Regions from separate parts of the Streptomyces sp. NPDC005551 genome, predicted to be linked through region 1. Evidence: riboswitches for the same ligand, from Rfam matches in the RefSeq annotation. Region 1 holds a riboswitch; each other region holds the start of a gene.

What was found. A riboswitch is a leader RNA that binds a small molecule or an ion and turns the genes downstream of it on or off. The one in region 1 is predicted to bind cyclic di-AMP.
Positions count from the first base shown of each region.
Region 2: linked by a shared signal. The riboswitch ahead of ACFYP4_RS00435 (M23 family metallopeptidase) and the one ahead of ACFYP4_RS11870 (LysM peptidoglycan-binding domain-containing M23 family metallopeptidase) in region 1 are both predicted to bind cyclic di-AMP.
Region 3: linked by a shared signal. The riboswitch ahead of ACFYP4_RS17515 (C40 family peptidase) and the one ahead of ACFYP4_RS11870 (LysM peptidoglycan-binding domain-containing M23 family metallopeptidase) in region 1 are both predicted to bind cyclic di-AMP.

Region 1 covers NZ_JBIAJE010000003.1:803,813-808,014, forward strand. Annotated here, with positions in the region: gene ACFYP4_RS11860 (TetR/AcrR family transcriptional regulator) at 86-685, shown strand; gene ACFYP4_RS11865 (SGNH/GDSL hydrolase family protein) at 749-1,534, opposite strand; gene ACFYP4_RS11870 (LysM peptidoglycan-binding domain-containing M23 family metallopeptidase) at 1,805-2,659, opposite strand; cyclic di-AMP (ydaO/yuaA leader) riboswitch at 2,664-2,819, opposite strand; gene ACFYP4_RS11875 (phosphatase PAP2 family protein) at 3,327-3,833, opposite strand; gene mscL (large conductance mechanosensitive channel protein MscL) at 3,997-4,202, opposite strand, start outside.
Region 2 covers NZ_JBIAJE010000001.1:113,586-117,787, forward strand. Annotated here, with positions in the region: gene ACFYP4_RS00425 (pitrilysin family protein) at 1-59, shown strand, start outside; gene ACFYP4_RS00430 (pitrilysin family protein) at 56-1,444, shown strand; cyclic di-AMP (ydaO/yuaA leader) riboswitch at 1,691-1,850, shown strand; gene ACFYP4_RS00435 (M23 family metallopeptidase) at 1,863-2,630, shown strand; gene ACFYP4_RS00440 (GntR family transcriptional regulator) at 2,815-3,510, shown strand; gene ACFYP4_RS00445 (HPr family phosphocarrier protein) at 3,754-4,035, opposite strand.
Region 3 covers NZ_JBIAJE010000005.1:485,650-489,851, forward strand. Annotated here, with positions in the region: gene ACFYP4_RS17500 (urease subunit alpha) at 1-830, opposite strand, end outside; gene ACFYP4_RS17505 (urease subunit beta) at 823-1,134, opposite strand; gene ACFYP4_RS17510 (urease subunit gamma) at 1,150-1,452, opposite strand; cyclic di-AMP (ydaO/yuaA leader) riboswitch at 2,150-2,346, shown strand; gene ACFYP4_RS17515 (C40 family peptidase) at 2,350-2,823, shown strand; gene ACFYP4_RS17520 (DUF6328 family protein) at 2,905-3,438, shown strand; gene ACFYP4_RS17525 (ATP-binding protein) at 3,482-3,934, opposite strand; gene ACFYP4_RS17530 (helix-turn-helix domain-containing protein) at 4,183-4,202, shown strand, end outside.

The DNA of each region.
Region 1 (4,202 bases):
ACGCGTTCACGGTGAGGCCGGGCCGGCGTCCGGGGTGCGCCGCGCGACGGATTAGGGTTGCCGCGTGGCGAGAGTGCGGTTGAGTGTGGTCCAGCGGCGCGAGGAGATGCTGCGGGCCGCCATCGGACAGATCGAGGCGCGCGGTGTCGCGGCCGTGCGCATCGCGGACGTGGCCGCGGCGCTCGGGGTGAGCAACGCGCTGGTGCTCTACCACTTCTCGACCAAGGAGAAACTGGTCGCCGAGGCGTTCGCGTTCGCCGCCGAGGACGACCTCGCCCGGCTCCGCAAGCTGCTGGGCCGGCGCACGTCGGCGCTTCGGCGGCTGCGGGCGGCCGTCCGCTGGTACGCGCCGACCGGCCAGGCCAAGGGCTGGCGGCTGTGGATCGAGGGCTGGGCGGTGGCCCTGCGCGAGCCGGGGCTGCGCGAGGTCACTCAGCACCTCGACCGGCAGTGGAAGGCCGCGCTCGCCGAGGTGATCGCGGAGGGCGTGGCCGCGGGCGAGTTCCGCTGCCCGGATGCCATGGACGCGGCCCTGCGGCTCACGGCCCTGCTGGACGGTCTCGCCGTGCAGATGACGGCCTACCCCGGCGCCGTGTCGCGGGCGCGCACCCGGGCATGGGTGGACGAGGCCCTCGCCCGCGAACTGGGCCTGGATCGCGAGGCGTTGACGTCACCGCCCGGCTGAGCCGCCGGCTGACCCGCCGTACCGGGCGCACCGCCCGCGCGGCGGGGGCCTCTGCCCGGTTCCTCACACCGCCGGTGCGATCCGCAGCTTGATGTCGTCCGGTGACAGGCTGCCCTTGGCCGCCACGTGGTCCCCGGAGGACTGGCCGCGCAGTCGGCGGCCGATCCAGGGCACCAGGTACTCGCGCGCCCACTGGATGTTGTCGCGGCGCACCTCGAAGGTGCCGCGCGGCGGCAGCGGGGGCCACGGCTGGTCCGGGTCCGCCGGGACCTCCAGGCCGAGGACCTGGCCGGCCCGCAGGGCGACCCGGGTGTGTCCCTCGGGCGACAGGTGGAGGCGGTCGCCGTCCCAGGCGCGCCGGTCCTGGATGGTCTTGAGCGACCACAGGTCCAGCACCGGGCAGCCGTAACGGTCGGCGATGGCCCGCACATGCCCGTTGTACGTGGCGATCTTGCCGCGCAGATGCCTGAGCACGGGCATGGTGCGGGTGTCGAACCCGGTGGTGACCATGACGGTGCCGACGGCCGAGGCGAGGTCGGCGACCGCGCGCTCGAAGCGCTCGGCGACCTCGTCGGGGTCGGTGCCCGGCCGGAGGATGTCGTTGCCGCCCGCGCAGAACGAGACGAGGTCCGGCGCCAGTTCCTTGGCCTGCCGGAGCTGGCCCTCGACGATCTGGTCGAGCAGTTTCCCGCGTACGGCGAGGTTGGTGTAGCCGAAGTCGCCCTCGGGACGCCGGTCGGCGAGCAGTACCGCGAACCGGTCGGCCCAGCCGACGAAGGCCCCGTCCGGACCGGGATCGCCGACGCCTTCGGTGAAGCTGTCCCCCACCGCCACGTACGACCCGATCACTGATCTGTTGTCACTCTTCGAATCGTCTGCCACATCGGCCCATGATTCCCCTCCGATGTGAGCTACGCGACCGTAGGAAGGGGTTGACGGCTGGTGAGATAAGCCACTCGTCAAGTGTTGGTCAACCTCGGAATAAGGCGGTGCGCAGGGGCGGTTGACGAGCCTCAACGCCCGGAAGCGCGGGCTCCGCACACCTCGTCGCCGGCGCCGTGCGCGCCGAAGGCCGGACCCCGGGGATCGGGGTCCGGCCTTCGGCGGCGTGTGCGGGCGTCAGCCGACGGAGACGCCGTGGGCGCGCAGGTACGCGATGGGGTCCACGTCCGAGCCGTAGTCCGGGGTGGTGCGGATCTCGAAGTGCAGGTGCGGTCCGGTGACGTTGCCGGTCGCGCCGGACAGGCCTATCTGCTGGCCGCCGGTCACGGTCTGCCCGGCTGAGACCGACAGCGAGGACAGGTGGGCGTACTGGGAGTACAGGCCGTCGGTGTGCCGGATGACGACCTGGTTGCCGTACGCGCCGCCCCAGCCGGCCGAGACGACGGTGCCGGGTCCGACGGCCTTGAGGGAGGTGCCGGTCGGGACCACGAAGTCGACACCGGTGTGGTAGCCGCTGGACCACATGCTGCCCGCGGTCTTGTAGGCGGTGCCGACGGTGGCGCCCGCGACCGGCATGGTGTAGCCGGAGCTGCTGGTGGCCGCGGCCGGAGCGGCCTTCGTCTTCGTCGTCTGGGTGGTCTTGCCGGACGACGGGGCGGCGGGGGACGCGGCCTTGCCGCCGAGCGTCAGCTTCAGACCCGGGTGGATCAGTGCCGGATCGCCCCCGATGACCGCGCGGTTGTCCTGGTAGAGCTTCTTCCAGCCGCCGGCGACGTGCTGCGTGTCGGCGATCTTCGCGAGGGAGTCGCCTGCCTTGACCGCGTAGGTCTTCGTCGCGACCTTCTGGGCGGCGGCCGGCGCGGCGGCGGCCTTCTCCGGAGCGGCGGAGACGGCGGCCGCGGGAGTCGCGGCCTGGGCGCCCGCGGCTCCCATCAGGGGCAGGGCGAGTGCGGCGCCACCGGTGCCGACGACGGCTATCGAGCGGGTGAGGCGCAGGGACTTGGGACGGCGGTGCTTACCCTTCGCGGGCATGGTGCATTCCTCTCCGGCGCCTGCGAGGTCAGCTGTCGGGTGCGAGCTGGAGATGCCCGGCCGCGTTGCGCGCGGCTCAACCCCTAGCCTGTCCGGAGACCGGAACAGGCGTCGTACCTGTGGGTCCCCCGCTCCTGCCGTGGACGGGTGAGTGTGCGGGATTCCGGGCGGCGGCAGGATTGGGCGTCCGTCCGGAGTGAGGGTGAACGTAGGCGACATGAGAGGGCGTCGACAACCTTGTGGGTTTTCTGTGCGCACCCATTTCTTGATCGATGTCCGGATTGCCGGTCACTGTCCGTCGACGAGTGATCTTTCCGGGTCCGCAATCGCTTGGTAATCCCGAAGACTTGAGAAACCGGGCTGACGACGCATTGTCACCGGTATGACGCTGCTCACGCGCCACTCCGCCAGGAGGCCTTGCTGATGCACCAGTTGGGACTCATGCCTCTAAATGGGACAGAAGGTTCAGACGGCACGTTGAAGGACATCTGCCGCAGGGTGTCCGGTGGTCGGCGCCTGACGGCTGACGGCTGACGGCTGACGGCTGACGGCTGACGGGACAAAACGAACGGCGACGGCGGGCCGCTCATGGAGACGCGGCCCGCCGAGGGGTCGGACGGCCACCCGCACCGAGGCGGCCACGGTGGGGAGCGGTGCTCCCCGGGGCTCACCGCAGCAGACGCAGCGCCAGCCGGGGGCTCTTGCGCACCAGAGCTGCCGCGGCCAGGCCGATCACCGCTCCGGCCGCGACGTCGGACGGATAGTGGGCGCCGGTGTGCACCCGCTCGGTGGCCACCATCGCGGCCGGAACCGCACACACGGCGCCCGCCAGGGGCCACACCGCCGCCACCGCGGCGGTGAACCCCACGCCCGCGGCGGTGTGCCCGGAGGGGAACGAGGAGGAGTCGGGCCGCTCGTGCACGTCCTCGTGCGAGATCCATTCCTTCGGCGGCCGCTCCCGCTCGCACACCTGCTTGAGCACGGCGTTGGACACCAGCTCCGCCACGGCCATGCTCGCCAGTCCCGCGACAGCGGCCCGACGGCCTCTCCAGCCCGCCAGGGACATGACGGCGGCGGCACCCCACCACAGCTTGGTGTGCTGGGCGGCGTCCTCCACCGCCGGCAGCACGCGCCGCGCACAGTCCGACTGCCACCCGGCGACCCGCCGCGTCAACCGATGATCCTTTTCACGAAAGTCAGCCCATGCGTTCATGGGCTGCGACTTCCCGCCCGGGACGAGTCGTAACAGGCGTCGGCCCGGCTTCCGCGCGGCAGCTCGGACCGAGCGTCCTGGACGGGGCAGCCTGCGTGCCGCCCCGCCCGACAGACCGGCGCTCTCACCGGTCCTGACGAGCCGGTACGGTGCCGTCCGCAGCCGCCGGTACGGTGCCGTCCGCAGCCGACTGGGCCGTCACCTGGGCGGGGAGCGCCGGCAGCGGACTGGTGCAGGAGGCGCAGCGGCGGGCCTCCGTGGGCACGGGGCTGAGGCATTCGGGGCACTCGCGCTTGGGTGCCTGCACGTCGTGGCTCGGCGCGAAACGCT
Region 2 (4,202 bases), on a different contig from region 1:
AGGCGGAGGCCGCAGCGGCCGCCGAAGCCACTGACGAGGACGAGGAGTCGGCCAAGTGACCGAGCTCGCGACGATGGAGTTCCACCCCCGGCCGCAGGCAGGCGAGGCCCGGCCGTGGGCGTTCCCGGCACCCGAGCGCGGCACGCTCGACAACGGCCTGACGGTTCTGCGCTGCCACCGCCCCGGCCAGCAGGTCGTCGCCGTGGAGGTGCTCGTCGACGCCCCCCTGGAGGCCGAGCCCGCCGGTATCGACGGCGTCGCCACGATCATGGCCCGCGCCTTCTCCGAGGGAACCGACAAGCACTCCGCGGAGGAGTTCGCAGCCGAGCTCGAGCGCTGCGGCGCCACCCTCGACTCGCACGCCGACCACCCGGGCGTGCGTCTCTCGCTGGAGGTCCCGGTCTCCCGGCTCGAGAAGGGGCTCGGCCTGCTCGCCGACGCCCTGCGGGCACCGGCCTTCACGGACAGTGAGATCGAACGGCTGGTGCGCAACCGGCTCGACGAGATCCCGCACGAGAGCGCCAACCCGGCCCGCCGCGCGGCCAAGGAGCTCTCCAAGGAGCTGTTCCCGGCCGGCTCGCGCATGTCGCGTCCGCGCCAGGGCACCGAGGCGACGGTCCAGAAGATCGACTCTGCGGCCGTGCGCGCCTTCTACGAGAAGCACGTGCGTCCCGCCACCGGCACCGCCGTGGTCGTCGGCGACCTCACCGACGTCGACCTCGACGCGCTGCTCGCCGACACGCTCGGCGCCTGGACCGGCTCCCCGGCCGAGCCGCGTCCGGTGCCACCGGTCACCGCCGACGACCGGGGCCGCGTGATCATCGTCGACCGCCCCGGCGCCGTACAGACGCAGTTGCTCATCGGCCGCGTCGGAGCCGACCGGCACGACCGGGTGTGGCCCGCCCAGGTGCTCGGCACGTACTGCCTCGGCGGCACCCTCACCTCGCGCCTGGACCGCGTCCTGCGCGAGGAGAAGGGCTACACCTACGGAGTGCGGGCGTTCGGCCAGGTGCTGCGCTCGGCTCCGGACGGCTCGGGTGCCGCGATGCTCGCCATCAGCGGTTCGGTGGACACGCCCAACACCGGTCCGGCACTGGACGACCTGTGGAAGGTGCTGCGCACGCTCGCCGCGGACGGTCTGACGGACCCCGAGCGCGACGTGGCCGTGCAGAATCTGGTGGGCGTCGCACCGCTCAAGTTCGAGACGGCGGCGGCGGTGGCGAGCACGCTCGCCGACCAGGTCGAGCAGCACCTGCCGGACGACTACCAGGCGACGCTCTATCAGCAGCTCGCCGCCACAGGCACCGTGGAGGCCACCGCGGCCGTCGTGAACGCCTTCCCGGTCGACCGCCTGGTGACGGTCCTGGTGGGCGACGCCGCGCAGATCGAGGAGCCCGTCAAGGCCCTCGGCATCGGTGAAGTGAGCGTCGTTCGGGCCGAGTAGAGCCCCGCGGACGACGGGACCCTGGTGACTGATGAGTCACCAGGGTCCCCGCGTTTACCCGTCGTCCATCCGGGGTTCCGCGCGCGCTTACCCGGCTTCGTCCGCGTTATGTCCGTATTGCCGGGGCGTTGCCCTTCTGCCCTGTGGCGTGCACTACAAAAGCCGTGATTCGTTTGTCGATTGAAAGACGCCCCCCTTAGCGTCAGTCCGACTGTTCGTCGGGCAGTGCGCCGCGTCCGCGGCACCGGACAGTCATCGCCGAGTCCCCGTACGGCGCGAGCCAGGGGAGCCGGGGACCCATCGCAGTCCCTGGGGTGAATCGGGCGTCCTTCCCCAAGGAGGCCCGTAGGAGACCTTCCTGCTCCGAACCCGTCAGCTAACCCGGTAGGCGAGAGGGAAGGAAAGGACCAGCCCCTTCATGGCGTTCACCCGTGCCACCGGGAAGCACCGTCGTCCCAGCCGGATCACGCGTACCACCAAGAGTGCGGCAGGCGTGGCGGCTCTCACCACCACCGGTGTCATCGGAACCCTGGCCGCCCCCGCGTTCGCCGCGGACGCCGCCTCCGTCCAGCAGACCGGGCTGACCCAGGCCGTCACCATCGGCGACACGGTCGCCGAGCAGGTCGACGCGCAGGCCGCCGCCCAGCGGCACGCCGCCGACGAGGCCGCGGCGCTGAAGAAGGCCGAGGAGGCCGCGAAGCGGCGGGTCATGGCTGAGGCCAAGAAGGAGCGCGAGGTCAAGGCCCGTGCCGCCCGCGCCGCCGAGCGCAAGCTTCTCAACACCTTCGTCGCCCCGGTCGCCGGCTCCTACGTCTCCACCGGCTACAAGACCGGCGGCAGCCTCTGGTCCTCCGGCAGCCACACCGGCGTCGACTTCCACGCCGCGTCGGGCACCGTCGTCCAGGCCGTCGGCGCCGGCACCGTCGTCACGACCGGCTGGGCCGGCGCCTACGGCAACCAGGTCGTGATCAAGATGCACGACGGGACGTACACCATGTACGGCCACCTGGCGTCCGTCAACGTCTCCGAGGGACAGACCGTCACCCCGGGCCAGCCGATAGCCCTCTCCGGCTCGACCGGCAACTCTACGGGACCGCATCTCCACTTCGAGGCCCGTACGACGGCCGAGTACGGCTCGGACATCGACCCCGTCTCCTACCTCCGCTCGCACGGCGTCAGCCTCTGACACCCGGCGACTTCCGAAGGCCCCGGCTCGACGAGCCGGGGCCTTCGGCGTTTCGGACGCGCGTCCGTCCAAAAAATGCATATGGATTCCGGTCCGCCATCGGAAATTCCGTCCCGCTGCAATAGAGTCGCTGAACGAGCGTCAATCGACGGCGTTTCGCGAGGATTGAGGCGGAGGTCCGCTCATGCGCATTCCGGCGCACTCGGTATGCACGGCGATCCGTGACGACATCGTCGCGGGTGTCTACGAGCGCGGCAGCCGGCTCACCGAGGAACTGCTCGCCCGCCGCTACGGGGTCTCGCGCGTCCCCGTGCGCGAGGCGCTGCGCACGCTGGAGGCCGAGGGGTTCGTCGTCATCCGGCGGCACGCGGGCGCGTGCGTGGCGGAACCCACCGAACAGGAGGCGGCGGACCTCCTGGAGATGCGGATGCTGCTGGAGCCCCTGGGCGCGGCGCGGGCCGCCCAGCGCCGCACCGAGGCCCACCTCAAGGTTCTGCGGGGCCTGGTCAGGCTCGGGCAGGAGCGGGCCAGGAGAGGCCACAGCGAGGATCTGCGGTCCCTGGGGGCCTGGTTCCACGAGACGCTCGCCCAGGCGTCCGGGAGCCCCGCGCTGACCTCGACACTCGCCCAGCTGCGGCACAAGATCGCCTGGATGTACGCGGTGGAGGCGCCGGCCGACGCCGCGGAGGCCTGGGCGGAGCACGGCGGCATCGTGGACGCCGTCGCGCGCGGGGACAGTGAGCGGGCGCGCGCGATCACCGCGCTGCACGCCGAGCGCGCCGCCTCCGCGCACCGTTTCCGCTCCGCGCGGCGCGCCCGACCCGCGGACCGCGTGAGGACTTCGCAACCTCCCGTAAACATCTCCGGCCCACGGCATTAACAGAAGCACCGTATACAAAGAGGGATATTCGGAAGGCGGCTGTTTCCGCTGCCCTCTTTCCGTGCGCCGGGAATTCCCGTCGCGCCTTTTCGGGTGCCTGTCGCATTGTCCGGACGGCGTGCTGATATCGACCGGCCGCCGACCGGAGCCGAGCGACGGGATCCGGAAAGGCGCGAGAACGGCGAAGCCGCGTCGACCGGTCGGGCCGACGCGGCTTCGCCGCACAAGAGAGTGTCCGAGGAGTCAGACGGTCTCGGGAAGCTCGTCGAGGCCCTCGGAGACCAGCTTGGCCAGGCGGTCGAGGGCCGTGTCCGCGCCCTCCGCGTCGGAGGCGAGGACGACCTCCTCGCCGCCCTGGGCGCCGAGGCCGAGGACCGCGAGCATCGACGCGGCGTTGACGGGGTTGCCGTCCGCCTTGGCGATCGTCACGGGGACGCCGGAGGCCGTGGCCGCCCGGACGAAGATGGAGGCGGGGCGGGCGTGGAGGCCCTCGGCCCAGCCGACGTTGACGCGGCGCTCAGCCATGTGATGCTGCCCTTCCGGTGTTCCAAGGTTGTCTAGACCAGTGTCCCATACGGTGAAGCGTGCCCGGGCGGACCGCGGGCCCACCCCGGCGGGAGCCTCCGGGACGAGCCCCGGAGGAGTCACCCGGCACGCCCCCGGAGGCGGTGGCGGACCCCCAAGCCTGCCTC
Region 3 (4,202 bases), on a different contig from region 1:
GCGTGGATCGTGCGGCCGGCGATGGCGGCGAGGGTGTCGCCCACGAACCCGGCCTCGTTGAGGGTGTCCGTGTGGATGGCGATCTGGACGCCGGTCTGCTCGGCGACGGTGAGCGAGGCGTCGATGACGGCCGGGGTGGAGCCCCAGTCCTCGTGCAGCTTCAGTCCGAGGGCGCCGCCGCGGATCTGGGACAGCATCGCCTCGTGCGAGACGGTGTTGCCCTTGCCGAGCAGGCCGATGTTGAGCGGGTACCGCTCCATCGCCTCCAGCATCCGGGCCAGGTGCCAGGGGCCGGGGGTGACGGTGGTCGCCTTGGAGCCCTCGGCCGGTCCGGTACCGCCGCCGACCAGCGTGGTGATACCGGCCGCCAGCGCCTCGTCGGCGATCTGCGGGCAGATGAAGTGGACGTGCGCGTCGATGGCGCCGGCCGTGAGGATCCGCCCGTTGCCCGCGACGATCTCGGTCTCGGGGCCGATGACGAGGTCCGGGTGGACGCCGTCCATCGTGTCGGGGTTGCCCGCCTTGCCGATGCCGGTGATCCGGCCGTCGCGGATGCCGACGTCGGCCTTGACGACGCCCCAGTGGTCGATGATCACGGCTCCCGTGATCACCGTGTCCGGGGTGCCGTCCGCGCGCGTGGCGCGCGCCTGGCCCATGGACTCGCGGATGACCTTGCCGCCGCCGAACACCGCCTCGTCGCCGGCGCGGCCGGGACCGCCGCAGCGGTCCTCCTCGATCTCGACGAGCAGATCGGTGTCGGCGAGCCGGATCCGGTCGCCGGTGGTGGGCCCGAACAGATCGGCGTACGCGGCACGCGAGATCTCAGGCATCGAGGGCACCTCCGGTCTCACCGCGCAGGCCGGGCACCACCCGGGCACCGGCGAGCGGAACGAGTTCGACGTCGACGGGGATACCGGGCTCGAAGCGCACGGCGGTGCCCGCGGCCACGTTCAGCCGCCTGCCGCGGGCGGCGGCGCGGTCGAAGTCCAGACCCGGGTTGGCCTCGGCGAAGTGGTAGTGGGAGCCGACCTGGACGGGGCGGTCGGCGGAGTTGAGGACGGTCAGCCGGGTGACCTCGCGGCCTTCGTTGAAGGCGACGGGCCCGTCGGCGAACAGGATCTCTCCGGGGATCATCGGGCCGCTCCCCCGTCAGACGATCGGGTCGTGGACGGTGACGAGCTTGGTGCCGTCCGGGAAGGTCGCCTCCACCTGGACGTCGTGGATCATCTCGGGGATGCCCTCCATGACGTCGTCCCGGGTGAGCAGCCTGCGCCCGGAGGCCATGAGCTCGGCGACGGTACGGCCGTCACGGGCGCCTTCCAGGAGGTGCGAGGTGATGAGGGCGACGGCCTCGGGGTGGTTCAGTCTCAGCCCGCGGGCCCGGCGCTTCTCGGCCACGTCGGCGGCCACGTGGATCAGCAGCCTCTCTTGCTCGTGCGGGGTCAGTTGCACGGCGTCCCACCTCACAGTCCTCGCCCGGACCGTGCGGGGTCCGGTTGCCGCAGCCACCGCGACGGGATAGGTGTAACACACAGGCAGATTGGGCGGTCAGGCTCAATCCGGATAAGGAAACCCCTGGTGGCGTGGATCGGCAGGCTAGTTGGACGGAGTTTCAACTACGTTAACCAGCTCTTGATCCGCTCATGACCCCCGGCTGGGCCGGCCCTGCCCGTCGGGCACCGCACGCGCCCACTCCGATGGACCAACGGGGCGGAAGCGAAGTCCACGCGCCGCCCGTGGAGCGGACCGTACGGATCCGCGGAGGCGAACGACGGGCCTCCCGCGTCACCTTGCCGCCGACGGCGGACACCCGGCGCGCCGTCGCCCGGGGCCGGCGGGCGCCGGCTTCGCGCGGCGTCCGGTCCGGGACACAAACGCACCAAACGGCGTACCCCCCAACGGCGTAGACGCACCCCCGGTCATAGACCCCCTCAACTTGCGCAACGCGTGGAGAGCCGGGGCGGAATGAAGCGTTCCGCCGCAGGTGCGGGCTTGGTCGACACCCCCAACTTCCGTTCGAAACAGGGGGTGTCCACCCGAACGGGTGAGTGGTGAGTAACCCCACAAATCTCCGATTCCGTTCGGATTTTCGGACTTCCATGAGTGAAGATCCCTGCGACGACAAGCCCCCGCCGAAGCGGCGGGGCGATCCGGGCGGACGCCGAGTCCTGCCGCCGCCCGGATGACCGGTCGACAGAAGTGGATCGGCAGGAGTGGAGGACCCAGCACGACGGGCCGCCGGAGAGATCCGGGCGGTCCTTGGGGTGAAGCCGCACATCGCGGCCGGGCTACTTCGCCAGCCCGAATCCGACAGGTCATCCTTCACAGGCGGCTGACGAAGGGTTGCGCATGACTGCGCTCAATCGTGTCCCGTCGCTGTGGACCCGGGCCGGTACGGCCTCGGCCCTCACCATCGCCGCCGTCGGCGGCAGCCTCGTGGTCCCCGGCGCCGCATCCGACGCCGCCGCGGCCACATCGGCGACGAAGGCGCTTCAAATCGCGGCCTCCAAGAAAGGTGCCCCGTACAAGTACGGCGCGACGGGGCCGCGCCGCTTCGACTGCTCCGGGCTCACGCTCTACTCGTACAAGAAGGCCGGCAAGAAGCTGCCTCGTACGGCCGCGGCGCAGTACAACAAGACCAACCACGTCTCCGCCTCGCACCGCAGGGCGGGAGACCTCGTGTTCTTCCATTCGGGCCGGAACGTGTACCACGTCGGCATCTACGCCGGGAAGGGACGGATCTGGCACTCCCCGAAGACCGGGGAGGTCGTGAAGCTCACGAAGATCTGGACGAAGAGCGTCTGGTACGGCCGGGTCGGCTGACCGGCTCCCTCCGGGGGCGGCGGCGGGCGCCGCCGCCCCCGGAGGGCGTGACCATGGCCGGAAACGGATACTCGTCCGCCCATGGACGACCGACACCCTCGATCCGCGCGGAACGAGACGCCCCCGGAGCGCGCCGACCGCAACTTCGCCGAGCTGCTCCAGGAGCTGCGCGTCGTCCAGACCGGCGTGCAGATCCTCTTCGCCTTCCTGCTGACCCTGGCGTTCACCCAGCGGTTCCCGACCCTCGACACGGTGCAGCGCGTCACGTACGTCACCACGCTGCTGCTCGCCGTGCTGGCCGCCGCGCTCTTCGTGGCCCCGGCGGCCCTGCACCGGTCGCTGTTCCAGCAGAACGCCAAGGCCACCATCGTGCGGGTCTCCTCCCATCTGGCCACGGCCGGGCTGTGCGTCCTGATGCTGGCGTTCACCGGCTCCGTCCTGCTCGTCGTCGACGTGACCCTGGGCAGGGGCGGCGGAATCGCCGCGGCGGCGGGCACGCTGGTCGTCTGCGCGGCGCTGTGGGGCGTCCTGCCCCGGCTCGTGCGGCGCGCCCTCCGGGCGAAAGGGGCTCCCTCGGGGACCCGGGAGCACGAAGGTCCGGGCCGGCGCCCGTGAGGGCCGCCACGGCCCCCGGCGGCGCGGCTGCGGGGTGGCGGTGTCAAGGTTCCCGGCCCGGCGTCACCGGCCGGGCCGGGAGGGACCACGGCAGCTCGATCACGACCGTCTTGCCGCCCTCGCGGGTGGGCCGCACGCTCAGCCTGCCGCCGCACTCGGCGGTCAGCCAGCGGATGATGACCAGTCCCCGGCCGTTGTCCTGCTGGACGGCGGCGGGCAGTCGCTTCGGGAACCGCGGGTGGCTGTCGGTGACTCCGATGCGCAGCTGTTCGTCACGCTCGAGCGCGACGTCCACGGTGAAGGTCGGAGACTGCCCGAGGGTGTGCTGGACGGCGTTGGTGGCGAGCTCGGACACGATCAGGCGTACGGTCTCGGCGGCCTCCGTGCCACTCGGCAGGCCCCAGTCGGCGAGGACACCGATGACGTAGGTCCGGGCCGCGCAGACCGATGCGGGATCGCTCGGGAGAGTGACGGATGCTTCCTGGTGATCTGCCATGGCGACGTCGTCCCTTTCCCACGGGACCCGTAGTCCGACACGGAGCGGATGATTCGAGTACGGTCCCGGACCGGTGCTTCGCGCCAGACTGCCATCGCCGCACCCGTCGCGGGCGCGATCCACCGGGATGTGCATATATCTGTCGCTCGATGCGGTGAACTCCACGCGAACGAGCCCGTTCGGCCGGGCACCGGGCGCATCCTCTACCGTCGCCGGGGACGCCGCTCACCGGGCGGAAGGAGGCGGCCATGCGACACGGTCCAGCGGT